Regions from separate parts of the Micromonospora sp. L32 genome, predicted to be linked through region 1. Evidence: riboswitches for the same ligand, from Rfam matches in the RefSeq annotation. Region 1 holds a riboswitch; each other region holds the start of a gene.
What was found. A riboswitch is a leader RNA that binds a small molecule or an ion and turns the genes downstream of it on or off. The one in region 1 is predicted to bind cyclic di-AMP.
Positions count from the first base shown of each region.

Region 2: linked by a shared signal. The riboswitch ahead of ACTMTB_RS20785 (C39 family peptidase) and the one ahead of ACTMTB_RS13865 (coiled-coil domain-containing protein) in region 1 are both predicted to bind cyclic di-AMP.
Region 3: linked by a shared signal. The riboswitch ahead of ACTMTB_RS27150 (coiled-coil domain-containing protein) and the one ahead of ACTMTB_RS13865 (coiled-coil domain-containing protein) in region 1 are both predicted to bind cyclic di-AMP.

Region 1 covers NZ_JBQHDD010000004.1:419,228-425,135, reverse strand. Annotated here, with positions in the region: gene ACTMTB_RS13880 (STAS domain-containing protein) at 240-608, shown strand; gene ACTMTB_RS13875 (SRPBCC family protein) at 1,036-1,503, shown strand; gene ACTMTB_RS13870 (hypothetical protein) at 1,517-2,023, opposite strand; gene ACTMTB_RS13865 (coiled-coil domain-containing protein) at 2,141-3,196, opposite strand; cyclic di-AMP (ydaO/yuaA leader) riboswitch at 3,201-3,332, opposite strand; gene ACTMTB_RS13860 (cation diffusion facilitator family transporter) at 3,474-4,388, opposite strand; gene ACTMTB_RS13855 (HelD family protein) at 4,551-5,908, opposite strand, start outside.
Region 2 covers NZ_JBQHDD010000007.1:258,563-264,470, forward strand. Annotated here, with positions in the region: gene ACTMTB_RS20770 (acyltransferase family protein) at 1-53, shown strand, start outside; gene ACTMTB_RS20775 (hypothetical protein) at 258-665, shown strand; gene ACTMTB_RS20780 (hypothetical protein) at 817-1,575, shown strand; cyclic di-AMP (ydaO/yuaA leader) riboswitch at 1,879-2,019, shown strand; gene ACTMTB_RS20785 (C39 family peptidase) at 2,256-3,080, shown strand; gene ACTMTB_RS20790 (alpha/beta fold hydrolase) at 3,187-3,942, shown strand; gene ACTMTB_RS20795 (PPOX class F420-dependent oxidoreductase) at 4,139-4,567, opposite strand; gene ACTMTB_RS20800 (hypothetical protein) at 5,543-5,701, shown strand.
Region 3 covers NZ_JBQHDD010000012.1:62,410-68,317, forward strand. Annotated here, with positions in the region: gene ACTMTB_RS27145 (carbonic anhydrase) at 103-756, shown strand; gene ACTMTB_RS27150 (coiled-coil domain-containing protein) at 821-1,840, opposite strand; cyclic di-AMP (ydaO/yuaA leader) riboswitch at 1,845-1,975, opposite strand; gene ACTMTB_RS27155 (YibE/F family protein) at 2,142-3,482, opposite strand; gene ACTMTB_RS27160 (copper-translocating P-type ATPase) at 3,801-5,834, shown strand; gene ACTMTB_RS27165 (hypothetical protein) at 5,864-5,908, shown strand, end outside.

The DNA.
Region 1 (5,908 bases):
GGCCGGGTACGGAAATGACTGGACCGGGCTCGCTACCCTGGGTCGGTTGGAGCGGCCGAACCCGGTCGCTCGTTGGGATGAACGGGACCAGGAAAAAACTCGGGAAGAAGGGTCCGGTCCCTCCGGATCCGCGAATTGCTCATCCCGGGGGGTGGCGACCGAGGCCGTCGGAGGAATACTCTCGGTCGCGGCCCGCGTACTGATGAGGCGCCCGTGGACGGGCGAGTGGAGGTGCTCGCGTGAGCCTGTCGATCGTGAAGTCGGTTCTGCCTGGTGGTGTCATGGAGATCGCTCCGCGAGGGGAGATCGACGTCGACACCGCGTACGAGGTGCGTGAGGCGATCGCCGAGGTGCTCGCGAAAGGCCGTCCGTCCCGGATCGAGCTGAACATGCGACTCGTCACCTTCATCGACTCCGTCGGTATCAGCGCGATGGTCGCCGGGTTCCAGACGGCCGAGGTCAGCGGCGTCAAGCTGGTGGTCACCGAGCCCAGCCGGTTCGTCCACCGGCAGCTCTGGGTCACCGGTCTGCTCGGCCTCTTCGGCGCGCCGGAGCCCTACTTCGCCGGCGCCGCGGCCCCGACCCCCGAGGTCCTCCCCGGCGCCTGACGCCGGCCTGGTGATCCACTCCATGTCGCCGATGTGGCGGTGACCCGCGCCCGCGGACCGCGCCACGTCGCCGGACCGGCGGTCGGCCACCGTCATCTGCACCTGGCCGAAGCCGGCCAGGGTGCCTCGGCGCACGCCGCGCAGCCGCCCGTGCGGCAGGTCCGGGGCGTTGACGTTGAGCACGCTCTCCACCGGCCCGGCGGTCAGCCGGGGCAGCAGGTCCAGCGCCACCCGCGCGGCGGTGTCCCAGTGCCGCTCCGCGTCACGTACCCGAGCGGTGTCCCAGTGGCGCTGCGCGTCACGTACCCGGGCGGCGGCGGAGACCGCGGCGCCGCCGCTGACGGCGGTGGCCTCGCATGCCGCCTGCGATTGCCAGCCCGGCCGTCGTACGGGACGATCGGGCGACCGACGAGGGGTGGAGGGCGGAGTGGTCCGGCGGGAGTCGTTCAGCTACACGGTGCAGGCGCGCTGCTCACGGGCGGACGCGGTGGCGCTGTTGAGCGATCCGGCCCGGCAGGGGGAGCTGCATCCGCTGATCGTCCGGGTGCGCCAGCTGCCGACCCGTCCGGGCGCGCGGGCCAGCTACGCCATCACCGACCGGCTGGAGCTGGGGCCGCTGCGGTTCCCGGTCACCTACCAGGCCGACGTGCTGGTGGTCACCGACGACGAGATCGTCACGGTGGCCCGGCAGCAGCCCGGCACGACGGTGCGCAACCACACCCGGCTCCAGGAGGAGGGCGACGTGCTGCGGATCGACGTGGAGATCACCCTCTCCGCGCCGGCGCCGCTGTTCGGGTACGCGTTCCGGCAGGCCCGCGCCGCGCACCTGGGCCTGGCCAGCCGCCTCGGCGCGGTGCTGGACCGGGAGGCCGACGGCGGCCCGGTCCCGAACTGACGCCCCCGTCAACTCAGCGGCGGCCGACGGGTGTCGCCGCCGTCCGGCGGGGCGGCCGGACGGCCCGGCGGTTGCGGCCCCACGGCTTCCAGGTGGAGATCACGGTCATGGTGACCAGCAGGCCGGTGGAGACGGCCGGGGCGACCACCACGTCGATGCGCTGGTGTGCGGTGGCGTCCGGTCCGGCGGCGGCGCGCAGGTTCGGCGTCAGCGCGAACAGCACCAGGCCGATCATCACCGTGGTGAGCACCAGCTTGACCACCACCCAGCGCCAGCGCAGCAGCCCCCAGGGGGTCAGCAGCGCGCTGGTCACGCCGACCACCCAGACCAGCACGCTCAGCGGCGCGAAGAGCCAGGTCGCCACCAGCGCCGCCGCCGGGTAGACCACGCCCGGGTCGGCGCCGCGCAGCCCGGCGATGCCGAGGGTGAGCAGCACGAGGTCCGCGCCGAGCCAGCCCAGCGCGGTCACCAGGTGCAGGGTGAGCAGGGTCTTGCGGCCGTCGGGGGAGAGTCGGGTCATGCCTCGATGCTCGCCCGGCCGTTGCGCTGCGTCGTGGGCCGGGCGACGACATCCCGGGTACGTCGGCGCGCGTACGGCGGGGCCCGTCCGCCTCGGACGGGCCCCGCCGCCGGTCGGTCAGTAGACCGACAGGTGCACGTGGTTGGTGTGGTCGCTGGACGGGTCCCCGCCGGCCCCGCTGTACGACTTCCACCCGCTGCTGGGCAGCCAGATCTGCCGGTACCAGATCACGTACAGCACCCCGAGCCGGTCGGCGTTGCGGACGTGGTACGCGGCCAGGTTGTTGCCGTACGTCCGGTCGCCGCCGGTCGCGTCGCCGCCGAAGCCGCTCTTCTGCGCGGCGAAGTCGCAGGCCCGGCCCTTGGGGTGCTCGCCCGAGCCGCTGGGGCGGTAGCAGGAGACGTACCGGGTGAAGCCGGCCGCCTGGCTCTGCTTGAGCGCGTTGAGCATGCGCGGGGTGATGCAGCCGTTGGCCGGGGTCGGGTCGTTGACGCTGCACGACTCCGAGGGCCACGACCCGTCGGGGTTGCGCGGCGCCGGCCGGGCGTTGGCGGTGGAGGTGCCGGCGTTGGAGCCGCCCCCGGTGCTGGCGGCGGGCTTGTCCGCGGCGGCCACCGCGAGCGCCCGCTCGGCCTGTTGCTTGCGCTTGGCCATCACCGCGACCTGCTTGCGCTCCTCGACGATCTCCTTGTCGAGCGCGGCCCGGGTGCGGGTGGCGTCGTCGCGGGTCCGGAGCAGGTTGCGCAGCTCCCGGTCCTCGTTGGAGGCGACGGTCTCCAGCGCCGCCGCCCGGTCCAGGAAGCCTTCGGGGCTGGAGCTGCTCAGCAGCGCCGACACCGGCCCGAGCCGCCCGGTCCGGTACGCCACGCCGGCGATCTCGCCGACCTTGCCCTGCCGGACGGTCAGCTCCGACTCGATGGTCTTGAGCTGGTTGCCGAGCTCCTGCTGCCGCTTGGTGGAGCGTTCCAGCGCGGCCTTGGCGTCGATCCAGCCCTTGCTGGCCGCGTCGAGCTGGGCGCGCAGCGCGGGGGTGCCGCCCTCGGGGTCGCCGGGGGCGGCGAGCCGGGTGGCGGGGGGAGCGGCGGTCGCCGGGACCGGCGCGGACGACACCCCGAGGGCGAGCGTCGCGACGACCGCGGCCGCCAGCCGTGCGGTGGTACGTCGTACGTGCATGCACATGTCCTTCCGTCAGCCGCCGACCGGGTTAGCTGACGGGTTCGGGACGGAAGATCCCTACCGCTGACGCGGATGCACCCCACGAACATGGTTCCCCGGCTCGCCCTGGCAGGCGATTAGGCGGCGGCCACCGCCGGCACCGGAGGGTGCCGCCTGGCGGAGGCCGGGACCGAGCCTACCGGTACGGGTGTGACACCCGCCCGTTTCGTGACTGAGGGTACTGGAGTGAATCCTGGTGTAGGTGACACAATGGGACAATAGGTGTCCGATTTCGTCACCACTCGACCTGCCCGCAGGCGCCGGGGGCGGCCCCCGGCTCGATCTGGAGGGTGGCGTGCTCGATGTGGAAGTCCTCGTGCAGGGCGGTGCGGGCGGCGGCCAGCACCGTGCCGACCTCGGCGCCGGGGACCATGGTGAGGTGGGCGGAGGCGACCTCCATGCCGGAGGTGAGCGTCCAGACGTGCAGGTCGTGCACCTCGGCGACGCCGGGGACGGCGGTCAGCCGGTCGTGCACGGCGGTCACCTGCAGGTGCTCCGGGGCGGCCTGGACCAGGATGCGCACCGCGGCGCGGCCGAGTCGCCAGGTGCGGGGGAGGATGAACAGGCCGATCGCGACCGCCACCGCCGGGTCGGCCCACCACCAGCCGGTGCCGGCGATGAGCAGCGCGGCCCCGATCACGCCCAGCGAGCCGAGCAGATCGCCGAGCACCTCCAGGTACGCCCCGCGCAGGTTGATGCTCTCCTGCGCCCCGGGACGCAGCAGCGCGAACGCGACGAGGTTGGCCAGCAGGCCGAGCACCGCCACCGCCAGCATCGGCCCGGTCCGCACCTCCGGCGGGTCGCCGAACCGGCGGACCGCCTCGATCAGCACGTAGATGGCCACCCCGCTGAGCAGGACGGCGTTGGCGAGCGCGGCCAGCACCTCGAGCCGGTAGAGCCCGAAGGTGCGCTGCGGGTCCCGGTCGCCGTGCCGGGTGGCGGTGATGGCGGCCAGCGCCATGCCGATGCCGAGCACGTCGGTGAACATGTGCCCGGCGTCGGAGAGCAGGGCCAGCGAGCCGGTGCCGAACGCGGCGACGGCCTCGACCACCATCAGCGTGGCGAGCAGCGCGAAGGCCGCCCAGAGTCGCCCCCGGTGGCGGTGCGCCGCGTTCGTGACCGACCCGTGGTGGTCATGACCTGCGCCCACGCCCACACCTTCCGTCGCCCCGGCGGCCCGAACCCAATCTATGCTCACATCGCTATGTATGCAACTAACCCCGCACGCCTTCCCCCACCTTCAAAGAACGAGTGGCCGCCGCGCCCGGTACAGCCACTCATTCTCGGAACGTGCCCGACCCCTGGGGCGGGGTCAGGGGGTGGGGTCGATGGTGGTGAGGCGTTGGGTGGCGCGGGAGAGGGCGACGTAGAGGGTGCGCACGCCCGAGCCGGGGTCGGCCCGGATCTCGCTCGGGGCGATGAGCACGACGCCGTCGTACTCCATGCCCTTGGCCTGGAGGCTGGTCACCACCTGGAGCCGGGAGCCGCCGCGGCCGCCCAGCCAGCCGGCCACCTCGTCGCGGCGCGGCACCGGCGTGATCACGCCGACGGTGCCCTCCACCTCGGTGAGCAGCGCGTCCACGGCCTGCACGGTCGCCGCCGGCAGCCGGTCGGCGGCGACGGTCAGCGCGACCGGCTCCACGCCGGTGGAGCGGACCGCCGTCGGCAGCTTCAGGTCGGGGTAGAGCCGGCGGATCTCCGCCGCCGCCACCGCGAAGATCTCCGCCGAGTTGCGGTAGTTCGTGGTCAGCGCGAAGCGGTGCCGCCGGCGCCGGCCGAGCGCCTGGTCCCGCGCCCGGTCCAGCTCCTGCGGGTCACCCGTCCAGGCGGTCTGCGCCGGGTCGCCCACCACCGTCCAGGAGGCGAGCCGGCCGCGCCGCCCGATCATCCGCCACTGCATCGGCGAGACGTCCTGCGACTCGTCCACCACCACGTGCGCGTAGTCGCGGTAGTCCTCCGGACGTTCCCGGGCCGCCGCCCGGGCGGCCCGCTGCCGGTCGGCGAACGTGCTCAGCTCGCGGACGCCGCCGGCCAGCTGGTACGGGTCGCGCTTGGCCCGGGCCGGCCGCACCGGCTTGCCCAGCAGCGCGTCCAGCTCGTCGAGCAGGGCGATGTCGGCCACCGTCAGCCCCTGCGCGTCCAGCGCCCGGTACGCCTCGACCAGCAGCGCGGTCTCCGCCCGGGACAGGATGCCGCCGGCGTAGCGGCGCAGCCGCTCCGGCCGGGCCAGCCAGCCCAGCACGTGCCGCGGGTGCAGCCGGGGCCACCACGCCTTGAGGAACTCGCGGAACTCCGGCCGGTCGATGATCTCGTCCTCGAAGGCGCGCTGCTCCGGCAGCCGGGTGACGGCCAGCCGGCGGGCCTGGGCGTACAGCGCCGCGAGGACCGCATCGAAGGCGACCCGCCGGACCTCGTTGCGCCGCCCGCCCCGGGACAGCGCCCGGTCCCGGACGCCGTCCAGCTCGCGGCGCTCCAGCCGGAGCAGCTCGCCCCGGTAGAGCAGGCGCAGCTCGTCCGGCCCGCCCGGCACCGCGTCGCGCACCGCGCGCTCCAGCACCTTGCGGATCCGCAGCGAGCCCTTCACCGCCGCCACCTCCGGCGGGTCGGTCCTGGTCGCCGACATGCCCGGGAAGAGCGAGCCCAGCGAGTGCAGCGTGGCGGTCTCCTCGC
Region 2 (5,908 bases), on a different contig from region 1:
GCGCGCCGGCTGGCCGACCCATCGAGTACGCGGGCCCGCGCGACCCCCACTGACCCCCCGTCCACCCCGGCCGGTACCCGGTCCGGTCCGCTGCCCGTGCGCCTCGCGCGGTTTGCGGCGTGTCGCGGTGACGTTCGCCGGGGAGGGCGCGACACGCCGCAAACGGGCGGGCGACTGTCGCGACGCACGTTGGTGAGCGCCGCGCCGACACGCCCGGCGACGCTGCGATCACCCGGCATCGGCGGTAGCGTGGTGCCGTGCTCCCGGTCGCGCTCACCAGTCCTCTGTGGTGGGTGGCGCGCTGGAGTTCCCGGCTGCTGACCGGCCTCGCCCTGGCGGTCGCGCTCTCCCTCGGCGGTCCGGCCGTGCCGGACGCCGGCGCGCTCACCGCCGCTCCCAGCCCGGCGGGCGCACCGATCCTCGTCGATCTGGCGGTGCCCGACGGGTTCGCGGTCCGCGCGGCCGCCGTCCCCGCCGTGGCGCTCGCCGCCGGCGACGCCCAGAGCGAGGGCCGCGCATTCGTCGCCCCGCCCGCCGCCCCGCTCGCTCCGGTCACCTCGATCGACCCGGTCGGCCGGCCGGCCCATCCGGTCACCTCGCCGCCGCTGCCCCTGACCGGGCTGGCCGCCGCCGCGACCGGTCCCCGCGCCCCGCCGCTCGGCTGACCGCCACGCGGGGCCACCCGCGACCGCGCCCTCGAGAACCTCACCACCGCACCCGCCCCCGGCACGCGGCGCCGCCCCGGCCTCGCCCCGTCGCCCCCCGGGCCGGTGTGGGACTCCTCTTTCCGCATCCCGCTTCCGGGAGGTGCCCACCGTGAACACCGTCCTCTACCAGTTCCTCGTCGAGGTCCCGACCGCCGCCGCCATCTGGTCGGCCCTGCTCGTGCTCGCCCTGACCGTGCTCACCGTGCTGGTCGCCCGCCCCGAGCGGGACCCGGCCCCCGACGAGCCGGTCGTCGACCCGGCCGCCGACCCCGCGACCGAGCTGGCGGACCTGCGCCGGTACGCCGAGGAGGTCGCCGTCGCGGCGGCCGGCGCCGCCCAGACCGCGCGCCGGTGGCGGGATGCCTGGCTGGCCGCCCAGGAGGAGGTGGACCGGGCCTGGACGGCGTACGACGAGGCGGAGACCGCCGCCCGCCGGTTCACCGGCGCCGCCGCGCTGCCCGCCCCGCGTACCCCGCGCACGCCGGCCGAGTACGCGGGCCGGGAGCGCTGGCTGCACCAGGCGGCGGTGGCGGCCCACTGGCGCGGTGAGCTGCCGGTGGAGCGGCTGCGGGACGTCTTCGCGCACCGGGACGGTTGGGACCCCCGGCGGCACCCCGTCGAGCAGGAGGTGCTGCTGGCCCGGGCGGTACGCGACGGCCGGCGGGACGCGTACCGGGCGGCGGCCGGGCGGGAGCGGTCGGCGTGGCGGGACGCCGAACTGGCCGCCGAGGCGGCCCGCGCGCTCGCCGTCGAGGCGTACGCGGCGGCGGAGCGGCTGCGTCCCGCGCGGCTGCCCGCCCAGCGGACGGCGACGGCGACGGCCCGGACCGCGCTCGCGGCGCGGTGGCGGCCGGCCCGGGTGGGCTGAGGACGCGACCAAATTGTTACCCGTATTTCCGTGAGTCGCGTCACGGCGATCGGGAAACCGGTCATCCGGTCACAGGCGGTGACATCGATCGCGACGATCGGCAGTGTTTGCCGCCGCGCTGTCCGGTTGTCGCCCGACGGTCCCGGAACAACCGCCTGTCCCATTGAGTGACGTCAGTGTCGAACTGTACGGCAAATTTGTCGCCCTGATCATGTTTAAGCAGCTGGCGGCGCTTGGCCGACACGTGACCGACCAGTAATGTCGCCCGGGTCCGGTGCGGTTTCCGATCGCAAGAGGCGACGCCGCGCCGACCCGCTCAATCGTGATTCCACGAACCGGGGACCCATGCACGTCCGGGGTGAATCCGCGGGCCACGGCCCGTGGTAGGGCGCTCTTCCCGCCCGAATCCGTCAGCTAACCCGGTAGGCGGTGTCGGAAGGAGTTCCAACTTTTGCTGCTCCCTCGCATTCCTCGGCTTGCTCTCCACCTCGGTACCGGGGTGTTCGTGCCGGTCCGCCGCGCCCTCGCGCGCTGATCCCGGCCCCACCTCGCCGCCCGGTCACCGACCGGGCGCACCCCCGCCGAGCGGCCTCGCACACCGGTTCTGACGCCGCGCGTGACGTCCCGTCACGCGCCGGTCCGGCACGCCGCTCCCGCCCTCGTACCGTGGAGGAAAACACGTGAAGCACCCCCTGAAGCGGCAGCTGCGACGCCTGGCCACCAAGCGGTCCTACCAGCTGGTCGCCGGCTCGGCCGCCGCGCTCGTGCTCGTCTCCGGCGCCAGCACGCTGCTCGCCGACGAGGCGCCCGCCCGCCAGCAGACCTCGGCCGCCGTCGCCGAGGTGGCGCCCCGGCTGGACGACGTCGCGACCCGCAGCCAGGCCCGCGTCGCCGCCCCGTCCCACAAGCCGTCGCCCTCGGCCAGCCCCTCGCCGTCGGCGAGCGCCACCAAGGCCAAGGCGGACCCGGACCTGACCCGCAAGGCGGCCCCCAAGCCGCCGTCGACCAAGGTCCTCCGTTACGACTACCAGGCGCAGACCACCTTCTACAACTGCGGTCCGGCCGCGGTGCGCAACGCGCTCAGCGCGGCGGGCATCGAGCGGACCCAGGACGAGCTGGCCGGCCCGCTCGGCACCACCGAGATGGGCACCAACTCGGCGCTGGACACGACCCGGGTCCTGAACCAGATCGTCAAGGGCGACCCGTACCGGACTCGGATGTTCCGGGGCACCCCCAGCTCCGCGCAGATCGACCGGCTCCAGGCCGACGTGATCGCGGCGATCACCGACGGCCGGGGCGTCGTGGTGAACGTGGCGGGGAGCGCCACCGACACCGACGGCGGCTGGCACTCCTTCCCGGGCGGCCACTACATCGCGGTGGTCGGCTACAAGAACGACGGCCGGACGGTCCGGATCGCCGACTCGGCGGACCCGAACCTGCCGTCGTACTGGGTCAGCACCATCGACCTGGCGAACTGGATCGCCACCCGCGGCTACTCCGCCTGATCCAATACCGTCGCTCGTCCGGGCACCGGCTCCCCTGGGGGCCGGTGCCCGTCGCCGTTGGCGCGGGTCTCGCGCGCCGCGACCGGGCGGTGGCACACTGCGGCCCATGACCGACGACTCGGGTACCCGCCGGCTGCTGTTGCTGCTGCACGGGATGGGCACCACCGGCGACGTGTGGCTGCCCTGGGCGCCGCTGCTGGAACACCGCTGGCCGGGCCGCTGGCTGGCGCCGGACCTGGCCGGCCACGGCTTCTCGCCGCCGCTGCCGGGGTACTCCTTCGCGGGGTTCGCGGAGCAGGTCGCGGCGGGGCTCGGCCCGGTGCCCGAGGGGGCCCGCCCGAGTGACCGCCTGGTCGTCCTCGGCCACTCCCTCGGCGGGGTGGTCGCGCTGGCGCTGGCCGCCCGCGACGCCGGGCTCCCGGTGGACGCGGTGGTCGGGCTGGGCATCAAGGCGGTCTGGTCGCCGGCCGAGCTGGCCCGGGCGCGCGAGCTGGCGGAGCGCCCGGTGACCTGGTTCGCCACCCGGGACGAGGCGGCCCGCCGCTACCTGAAGGTGGCCGGCCTCGGCGGGCTCTTCGCGCCGGACCATCCGGTGGTCGACGCGGGGCTGCGTGCCGAGGACGGCCGCTGGCGGCTGGCCATGGACCCGGCCGCCTTCGCGGTGGGCGCGCCGGAGCTGCCGGCCCTGCTGGCCGCCACCGACGTCCCGGTGCTGCTGGCCCGGGGCGAGCACGACCCGATGGTCAGCGACGCGCAGCTCGCCGAGCTGGGCGTGCCGGTGGCGACCCTGCCCGGCCTCGGCCACAACGCGCACGTGGAGGACCCGGCGGCGGTGCTGGCCCTGCTCGACCCGTACCTGTGACCGGTTGCGGACGCGGGCGTCGCCGTCGTGGGTCGCATGCGGCTCGGGACCACCTGCCGGACGTTCGAGCTCTCCGTCCATGCCGGACCTCGCCACGGCGCCGCTCAGCTCGGCTGCCACGCCGCCTGCTGTCGTGACGGGTCGGCCGCAGGCGGCACGTTCGATGCTTCTTCGCTGCTTCCGCGCGGGCGGTCGCTCAGTCGGAGATGCCGGTGTGCCCGACGACCTTCTCCACGGTCAGGCGCACCAGCAGCTCGCCCGGCACGGCGTTGCGCGCCCCGTATGCCTCGGCCAGGTCCGGCCCCATGTAGCGCTCGGCGATCCGGATCGCCCACCGCCGCATCTCGGGCAGGTCCTCGGTGATCGTCGCGCGCCCACGCAGCGTCACGAACGCGTACGGCGGTTTCTCGTCGTCGACGCACAGCACGGCCCTGCCGTCGCGGGCGAGGTTGCGGCCCTTCACCGAGGTCTTGCCGGTGTTGAACAGCACGTCGTCGCCGTCGAGTACGAACCACACTGGGACGACGTGCGGCGAGCCGTCGGCCCGGGTCGTCGCGAGCTTGCCGGTGCGGGTGCCGTACGAGACGAACTGCTGCCACTCCCCGTCGATCATCGACTTCGCCATGCGGCCATTATGGTGCCGTCCGGCGTCTCAACCATCGCAGACTGCTGCTGCCTGACGCCTCGCCTACAAGGCGCTTTCGTCAAGAGTCGTAGCGTCCGCTGGCGTCCACCAGGTTCGGGTCGGAGCCGACGCCCGTTCGCACTCATCTGGCTTCGGCCGCCATCGTTGATGTCAACGAGTGATGTCAGCCGCTGTTGTCGGCTCCCTGCCGCTGGTAGAACCGCTGGATGGATCAACTGACCGACCCGGTTGCCGGGCTCGACGAGGTCCCGTGGGAGTCGCTGCACCACGCGTATGGGCCGGCCGTCGACGTACCGGAACAGTTGCGGGCGTTGCGCTCGGCGGAGGTGCCGGTCCGGCGCCGTGCCTTGTCCGAGCTGTTCGGCAACGTCTACCACCAGGGCACGCGGTGGGGGGCAAGTTGTCACGTGGTGCCGTTCCTGGTGGCGCTCGCTGACGACCCGGACACCCCGGACCGGGCAGCGGTGGCCGACCTGCTCCGTTCGGTGGTGCTCGGCGACCGGCGCGACGACGAGCTGCCGTTCGACCCGCGGCGGACCTTCGCCGCCGCCGAGGGGATCACCGACGACCAGGCGGCCCTGGTGGAGCGGCATCTGGAGGCCGAGGACCTGTTCGAGCACGAGGAGGTTGCGGAGCTGGCTGACAACGTGGCGGTCCGCTGGGAGGCCGACGCCTTCCATGCTGGAGCCCGGCACACCGACCGGTACGTCCGCTGGCTCACCGATCCGGACCCGCAGTTGGCCGCGTACGCCGCCGAACTACTCGTCTGGTTCGCACCTGACGAGGCCGCGTTGGCCGGGCTCATCTCGGTCCCTGGTGACGAGGCCCGCGCCGCCACCCGGGCGAGCGCCAACCTGACCCTCGCCCACTGTCCGGTCGGCTCGGAGCGGATCGACGCCCGCCTTCCGCGAGCTGCTGTCCGCGAATACAGCGGTCGTCCGGGTCACGGCGGCGGTGGGACTGGCGTACCGGCTCGGCGACCAGCTACCCGACTTGGCCCTCGACGTCCTCACCGACGCCCGCAGCTCCGACGTCGATGCCGAAGTACCCGGCTGGGACCGGTCGGTGCGCGGGTTCGTGGCCCTCGCGTTGCACCGGCTCGGTCTCGGCTGACTTGTCGCTGCGACACACGGTTCAGGAACGGGTTTGCACTTCCTGCTGGACGCGGCCCCAGCTGCGGAAACGTAATTAGCCCCGCAGGAGCTTGCTTGACCAGTCCCCGCATAGTCGGGATCTTCAACCGTTGTGGTCCGGTCCCCACCCACGTAGGTCGTCGGGCAGGTGTGCGCGCGAACGCGGTGTGCAACGATGATCGGCATG
Region 3 (5,908 bases), on a different contig from region 1:
CCTTGACGTATCTTTCGCTGCGTGTGACGGTGGGCGGCGAGGCCGCCTCCGTCGCCGGCCGGGTGTGACCAGGCCGATCTCGCGAGGGACCGAGGTGAGGCAATGACCCTGACCGATCCGACGCAGGCGCTCGCCGAGCTGCACGCCGGCAACCGGCGCTTCGTGACGGGCGCGCAGCGCCACCCCAACCAGGACTCGCTGCACCGGACGGCGGTCGCCGACGGCCAGCACCCGTTCGCGGTGATCGTCGGCTGCTCCGACTCCCGCCTCGCCGCCGAGATCATTTTCGACCGGGGTCTGGGTGACCTCTTCGTGGTGCGTACCGCCGGGCACACCGCCGGCCCCGAGGTGCTCGGCAGCGTCGAGTACGCGGTGAGCGTCCTGGGCACCCCGCTGGTGGTGGTGCTCGGCCACGACTCCTGCGGGGCGGTGCAGGCCGCCCGGGACGCCGCGCGGACCGGCACGCCGCCGGTCGGGCACCTGCGGGCGGTGGTGGACGCGGTGGTACCGAGCCTCCAGCGGGCCGCCGAGCAGGGCGTCGACGACGTTGACGGGATCGTCGACATCCACATCGCGCAGACCGTCGAGGCGCTGCTGGGCAACTCCGCCGTACTGGCCGCCGCGGTCGCCGAGGGGCGGTGCGCGGTGGTCGGCATGTCGTACCGGCTTAGCGCCGGTGAGGTGCGGACGGTGGCCGCGGTGCCGAGCGTCGTGCCGGCCCAGGCCGACGGTCGGGCGACCGCCGTCGCCGGCTGAAACCCCCCGCACGCGACGAGGGCCGCCCCACCGGGGACGGCCCTCGTTCGGTACGCGTCGCGCGCTAGAGCATCGACATGTGTACGTGGTCGGTGTGGTTCGACGGTCCGCTGTACGACTTCCACCCGGTCGCCGGGAACCAGATCTGCCGGTTCCAGATCACGTAGTAGATGCCGAGCCGGTCGGCGTTGCGGATCAGGAACGCGGCGAGGTTGTTGCCGTACATCCGGGTGTCGTTGTTGTACCAGGGCGCGAAGCCGCTCCGCTGCAACGACCAGTCGCAGGCCTTGCCCTTCGGGTGGTCCCACGGCCCACCTGGCCGGTAGCAGCCCGCGAACCGGGTGAAGCCGGCCCGCCGGACCTCCTTGTACGCGTGCAGTGTGCGCGGCGTGATGGTGCCGGAGGTGGTCGGGTCGTTCTCGGTGCGCGACTCGGGCCGCCAGCCGCCGTCGGCCGTCCGGCCGGGGCCGATCCGGGCGACCGGCGAGGTCGCGTCGACCAGGCCGCCGGTGAAGCCCCGGCCACCGACCAGCTGGAGGGCCTTCTCCGCCTCCCGGCTCTCCCGGGCCATGTCGTTGGTGAGCTTCTGCTGCTCGCGCACCTCGGCGTCGAGCGCCAGCTTGGCCTGCTCCGCGCGGTTCTTGGCGGCGGTGACCTTGGCCAGCTTCTGCGCGTTGACCATGTTCAGCTCGTCCAGGGCGGCGGCGCGCCGGACGAACGAGTCCGGGGCGTCGCTCTCCAGCAGCATCGCCACCGCGCCGATCCGGCCGGTCCGGTACGACTGCGCCGCGATCTGCGAGACCGTCGGCTGCAACGCCGCCAGCTCGTCCTGCGCGCGCCGCACCTCCAGCCCGAGCTGCTGCTGGCGCTTCTTGGACTTCTCCAGCTGCGTCTTGGCCTTGGAGTACTCGCGGTTGCGCAGCTCGATGACGTCGGTGAGCAGCTTGGGCTCGCCGTCCTCCTCGTGCCCGGAGGGGGTGGGGGTCGAGGGCGCGGCGATCGCGGCTGTCGGCCCGCCGAGGATGGCCAGCGCGGCGAACACGGCCACCACCGGAGTCAACCAGCGGCGCAGGGGTGCCGTCACAGTGTTCCCTTCCGTCGACCGCCGACCGGGTTAGCTGACGGGTTCGGGACGGAAGTGGCCCCTACCGCTCGCGCGGATTCACCCCATGTACCTGGTTCCCCGGCTCGCCTCGCGGCGATTGGGCGGCGGTACCGCAGGCGCCGCTGCGCGCCTTCGGCGGTGACCGGCAGCGAGGTTACCCGAGAGTCGTACCGGGGATCTACGTCCAGAACCCGACTAAAAGCGTTATTTCGTCGTAGCGATGCGTGACGAGTGACGCGTTCGTCAGGTTCCGCGTCGGCGTCGGTCACGCAGCGGAGTCTCACCATGCGGTGTCCGTGCTCCTTTCCGGGTCGGGCCACCGTGCGGGGGCCGGGGTGGACGGTCCGCCGGGACGCGACGCGCTCAGCGCCTCGAGCGCCGCGTCCCGGTCGGCGGAGGGGCGGGGCGTGGGTGCCGGTCCGGTGTCCCGGGCCGGATCGTCGGCCGGGCCACGACCGGCGGTGGCGACCAGCGCGGCCAGCGCGGTGGTCAGCGGTACGGCGGCGACCAGGCCGAGCGTCGCCACCGCGCTGCGGACGATCTCCTGAGCCAGGAACTCGCTGGTGAGGATCTGGCTCACCGGACGGCTGTCGGCGGTGAGCAGGAGCAGCAGCGGCAGCGAGGCGCCCGCGTACGCGAGCACGATGGTGTTCACCGTGGAGGCGATGTGCGCCCGGCCGACCCGGGTGGCGGCCCGGTAGAGCTGCGTCCGGGACAGTCCGGGGTTGGCGTGCGCCAGCTCGGTGACGGTGGCGGCCTGGGTGACGGTGACGTCGTCGAGCACGCCGAGCGAGCCGATGATGATGCCGGCCAGCAGCAGCCCGTGCAGGTCGACGTCACGCTGGTACATCGACAGCGTGGTGGCCTCCTCGCTGCCGAACCCGGTCAGGTGGGTGGCGGCGGTGGCCAGGCTGCCGAGCAGTCCGGTCAGCACCAGGCTGCCGAGGGTGCCGAGGACCGCCACCGAGGTCTGCGCGGTGATCCCGTGGGTCAGGTACAGCACCACGAACATGATCAGCGCCGAGCCGGTGATCGCGATCAGCAGCGGCGAGCCGCCCGCCGCGATGCCGGGTACGACGAAGGTCAGCAGGATGGCGAAGCTGGCGCCCAGCCCGGCCAGTGCGGCCAGTCCGCGCAGCCGGCCGAACGCCACGATCGCCGCCGCGAAGAGCGCCACCAGCCACACCAGGGGCTTGCCCCGCTGGTGTTCGGCGATCTGGTAGCTGGTGGCGGTGGGGTCGGCCGGGTCGGCGAGCTGGACCAGCACCACCTCGTCGCCCACCGCGACGGTGGGCGCGCCCGGACCGGCGGGCACCGGTGTCTCCACCTGCTGGCCGCTGTCCGGGCCCTGCTCGACCCGGACCGTCACGGTCCCGCACGGCCCTTCGGCCGCGCCGGGCGGTGCCTCCGGGGTCGGCGGGCAGGGTTCGGTCACCACCCGGGTCACCGTGCCGTGGTGGCGTGCCGGCTCGGCGCCGCCGTCGGCCTGCCGCGAGTCGCGCGGCCACAGCACCAGGGCGGCGATCACCGTGACGACGAACAGCGGGACCACCGTCGCGACGAGGATCCGCCGCACCCCCGATGGGGCGGACGGAGCGGGACGGGTGTGGTCGGCGCCCATTGCGAGTCTCCCAACGATCCAGGGCGGGGTACGTGTCAGCCGGCCGTTCGGTTCACCGGCGGGACGCGCGTGGCGGGCCGCGTACCCCGGTGTGGGCCCTGGGTGCCGGCGGGGTCACCCAGCGCGATCGGACGGCGCGGTCGCCCGGCGTGGCGACCCGCCCGGGCGGTCGCTGACGGCGGCCGAGCCCGGCGCGGTACGCGGGCCGGCGGCAGCAGCGGCGGATGGCGAGTCATGGCCGGTGAATCGTAGCCAGGTTCGGTGCGGGTCCGCCCGGTTCGTGCCGTCGGCAGCGCGCTCACCGGGCATCGTGGGGGCATGGACCAGCACGCCGGACCGGCGCGGCACCCGGGGTCGGACCGGCACCGGGGGCACGACCGGCACGCCGGCCACGACCCGGAGATGTTCCGCCGCCGGTTCTGGCTCTGCCTGGCGCTGACCCTGCCCGTGGTCGCCACCAGCCACATGGTGATGGAGTGGTTCGGCTACTCGCTGGAGTTCCCCGGCCGGTCCCTGGTCGGGCCGGTGCTCGGCTCGGTGGTCTTCTGGTGGGGCGGCTGGCCGTTCCTCGTCGGCGCGGTGCGCGAGGTGCGCGACCGGGCCCCGGGCATGATGCTGCTGATCGGGATGGCGATCAGCGTCGCGTACGCCGCCTCGCTCGCCACCAGCCTGGGCGCCTTCGAGCTGGACTTCTGGTGGGAGTTGGCCGCCCTGGTCACCATCATGCTGCTCGGGCACTGGCAGGAGATGAAGGCCGTCGGGCAGGCGCGGGGCGCCCTCGCGGCGCTGGCCGCGCTGCTCCCCGACGACGCCGAGCGGGTCGGGCCGCAGGGCGGCACCGAACGGGTGCCGGTGAGCGGCCTGCGGGTGGCCGACGTGGTGCTGGTCCGCCCCGGTGGGCGGGTGCCGGCCGACGGGCGGATCGTCGACGGGGCCGCCGAGCTGGACGAGTCGATGGTCACCGGCGAGTCCCGCCCGGTCTCCCGGATGGTCGGGGACCGGGTGGTGGCCGGCACCGTCGCCACCGACTCGGCGATCCGGGTTCGGGTGGAGGCCGTCGGCGACCAGACCACCCTCGCCGGCATCCAGCGCCTCGTGGCACAGGCGCAGCAGTCCGGCGGGCGGGCGCAGGCGCTGGCGGACCGCTTCGCCGCCTGGCTCTTCTACGTCGCCACCGGCACCGCCGTGCTGACCGTCGTGGGGTGGACCGCGCTGGGCGAGCGGGACGAGGCGGTGGTCCGGACCGTCACGGTCCTGGTGATCGCCTGCCCGCACGCGCTCGGCCTGGCCATCCCGCTGGTGATCGCGCTCTCCACCGCGCTGGCCGCCCGCTCCGGCGTGCTGGTCCGCGACCGGCTCGCACTGGAACGGATGCGCACCGTCGACGTGGTGCTCTTCGACAAGACCGGCACCCTCACCAGGGGCGAGCACGCCGTGGTCGGGGTGGCCGCCGCGCCGGGGACCGGCGAGGACGAGGTGCTGCGGCTCGCCGCCGGGGTCGAGGCGGACAGCGAACACCCGCTGGCCCGGGCGATCGTCGCGGCCGCCGCCGAGCGCGGCGACCCGGCCCCGGCCGCCGGCTTCCGTTCGCTGCCGGGGCGCGGCGTCCGGGCCGAGATCGACGGTACGCCGTACGCGGTCGGTGGCCCCGCGCTCCTGCGCGAGCAGGGGCTGGAGCTGCCCGGGGCGCTGGAGCCGGCGGCCCGGCGCTGGGCCGAGCGCGGCGCGGCGGTGCTGCACCTGGTCCGCCTGCCGGACACCGTCCTCGGCCTGCTCGCGCTCGCCGACCAGGTACGCCCCGAGGCCCGGGAGGCGATCGCGGAACTGCGTGCCGAGGGGGTTCGCAGCATCGCGATGATCACCGGGGACGCCCGCACGGTGGCCGAGGCGGTCGCCGCGGACCTCGGTTTCCGGCCCGGCGTCGACGAGGTCTTCGCCGAGGTGCTCCCCGCCGACAAGGACCGGAAGGTTACCGCGCTGCAACGCCGGGGGCTGCGGGTGGCGATGGTCGGCGACGGGGTCAACGACGCGCCGGCGCTGGCCCGGGCCGACGTGGGGATCGCGATCGGGGCGGGCACCGACGTGGCGATCGAGTCGGCCGGGGTGGTGCTCGCCTCCTCCGACCCGCGCGGCGTCGCCGGGGTGGTCCGGCTGAGCCGGGCGGCGTACCGGAAGATGCGGCAGAACCTTGCCTGGGCGGCCGGCTACAACGTGGTGGCGCTGCCGCTGGCGGCCGGCGTGCTGGCCTTCGCGGGGGTGGCGCTGAGCCCGGCGCTCGCCGCGGCGCTGATGTCCGCCTCGACGATCGTGGTCGCGCTCAACGCCCAGCTGTTGCGCCGGGTACGCCTCTGATCCCGCCCGGTTCGGGCTAGCGTGGTCGGGTGCGAACGGCGACGGCGCGGCCGGCCGGGTGGTGGGCCCGGCTG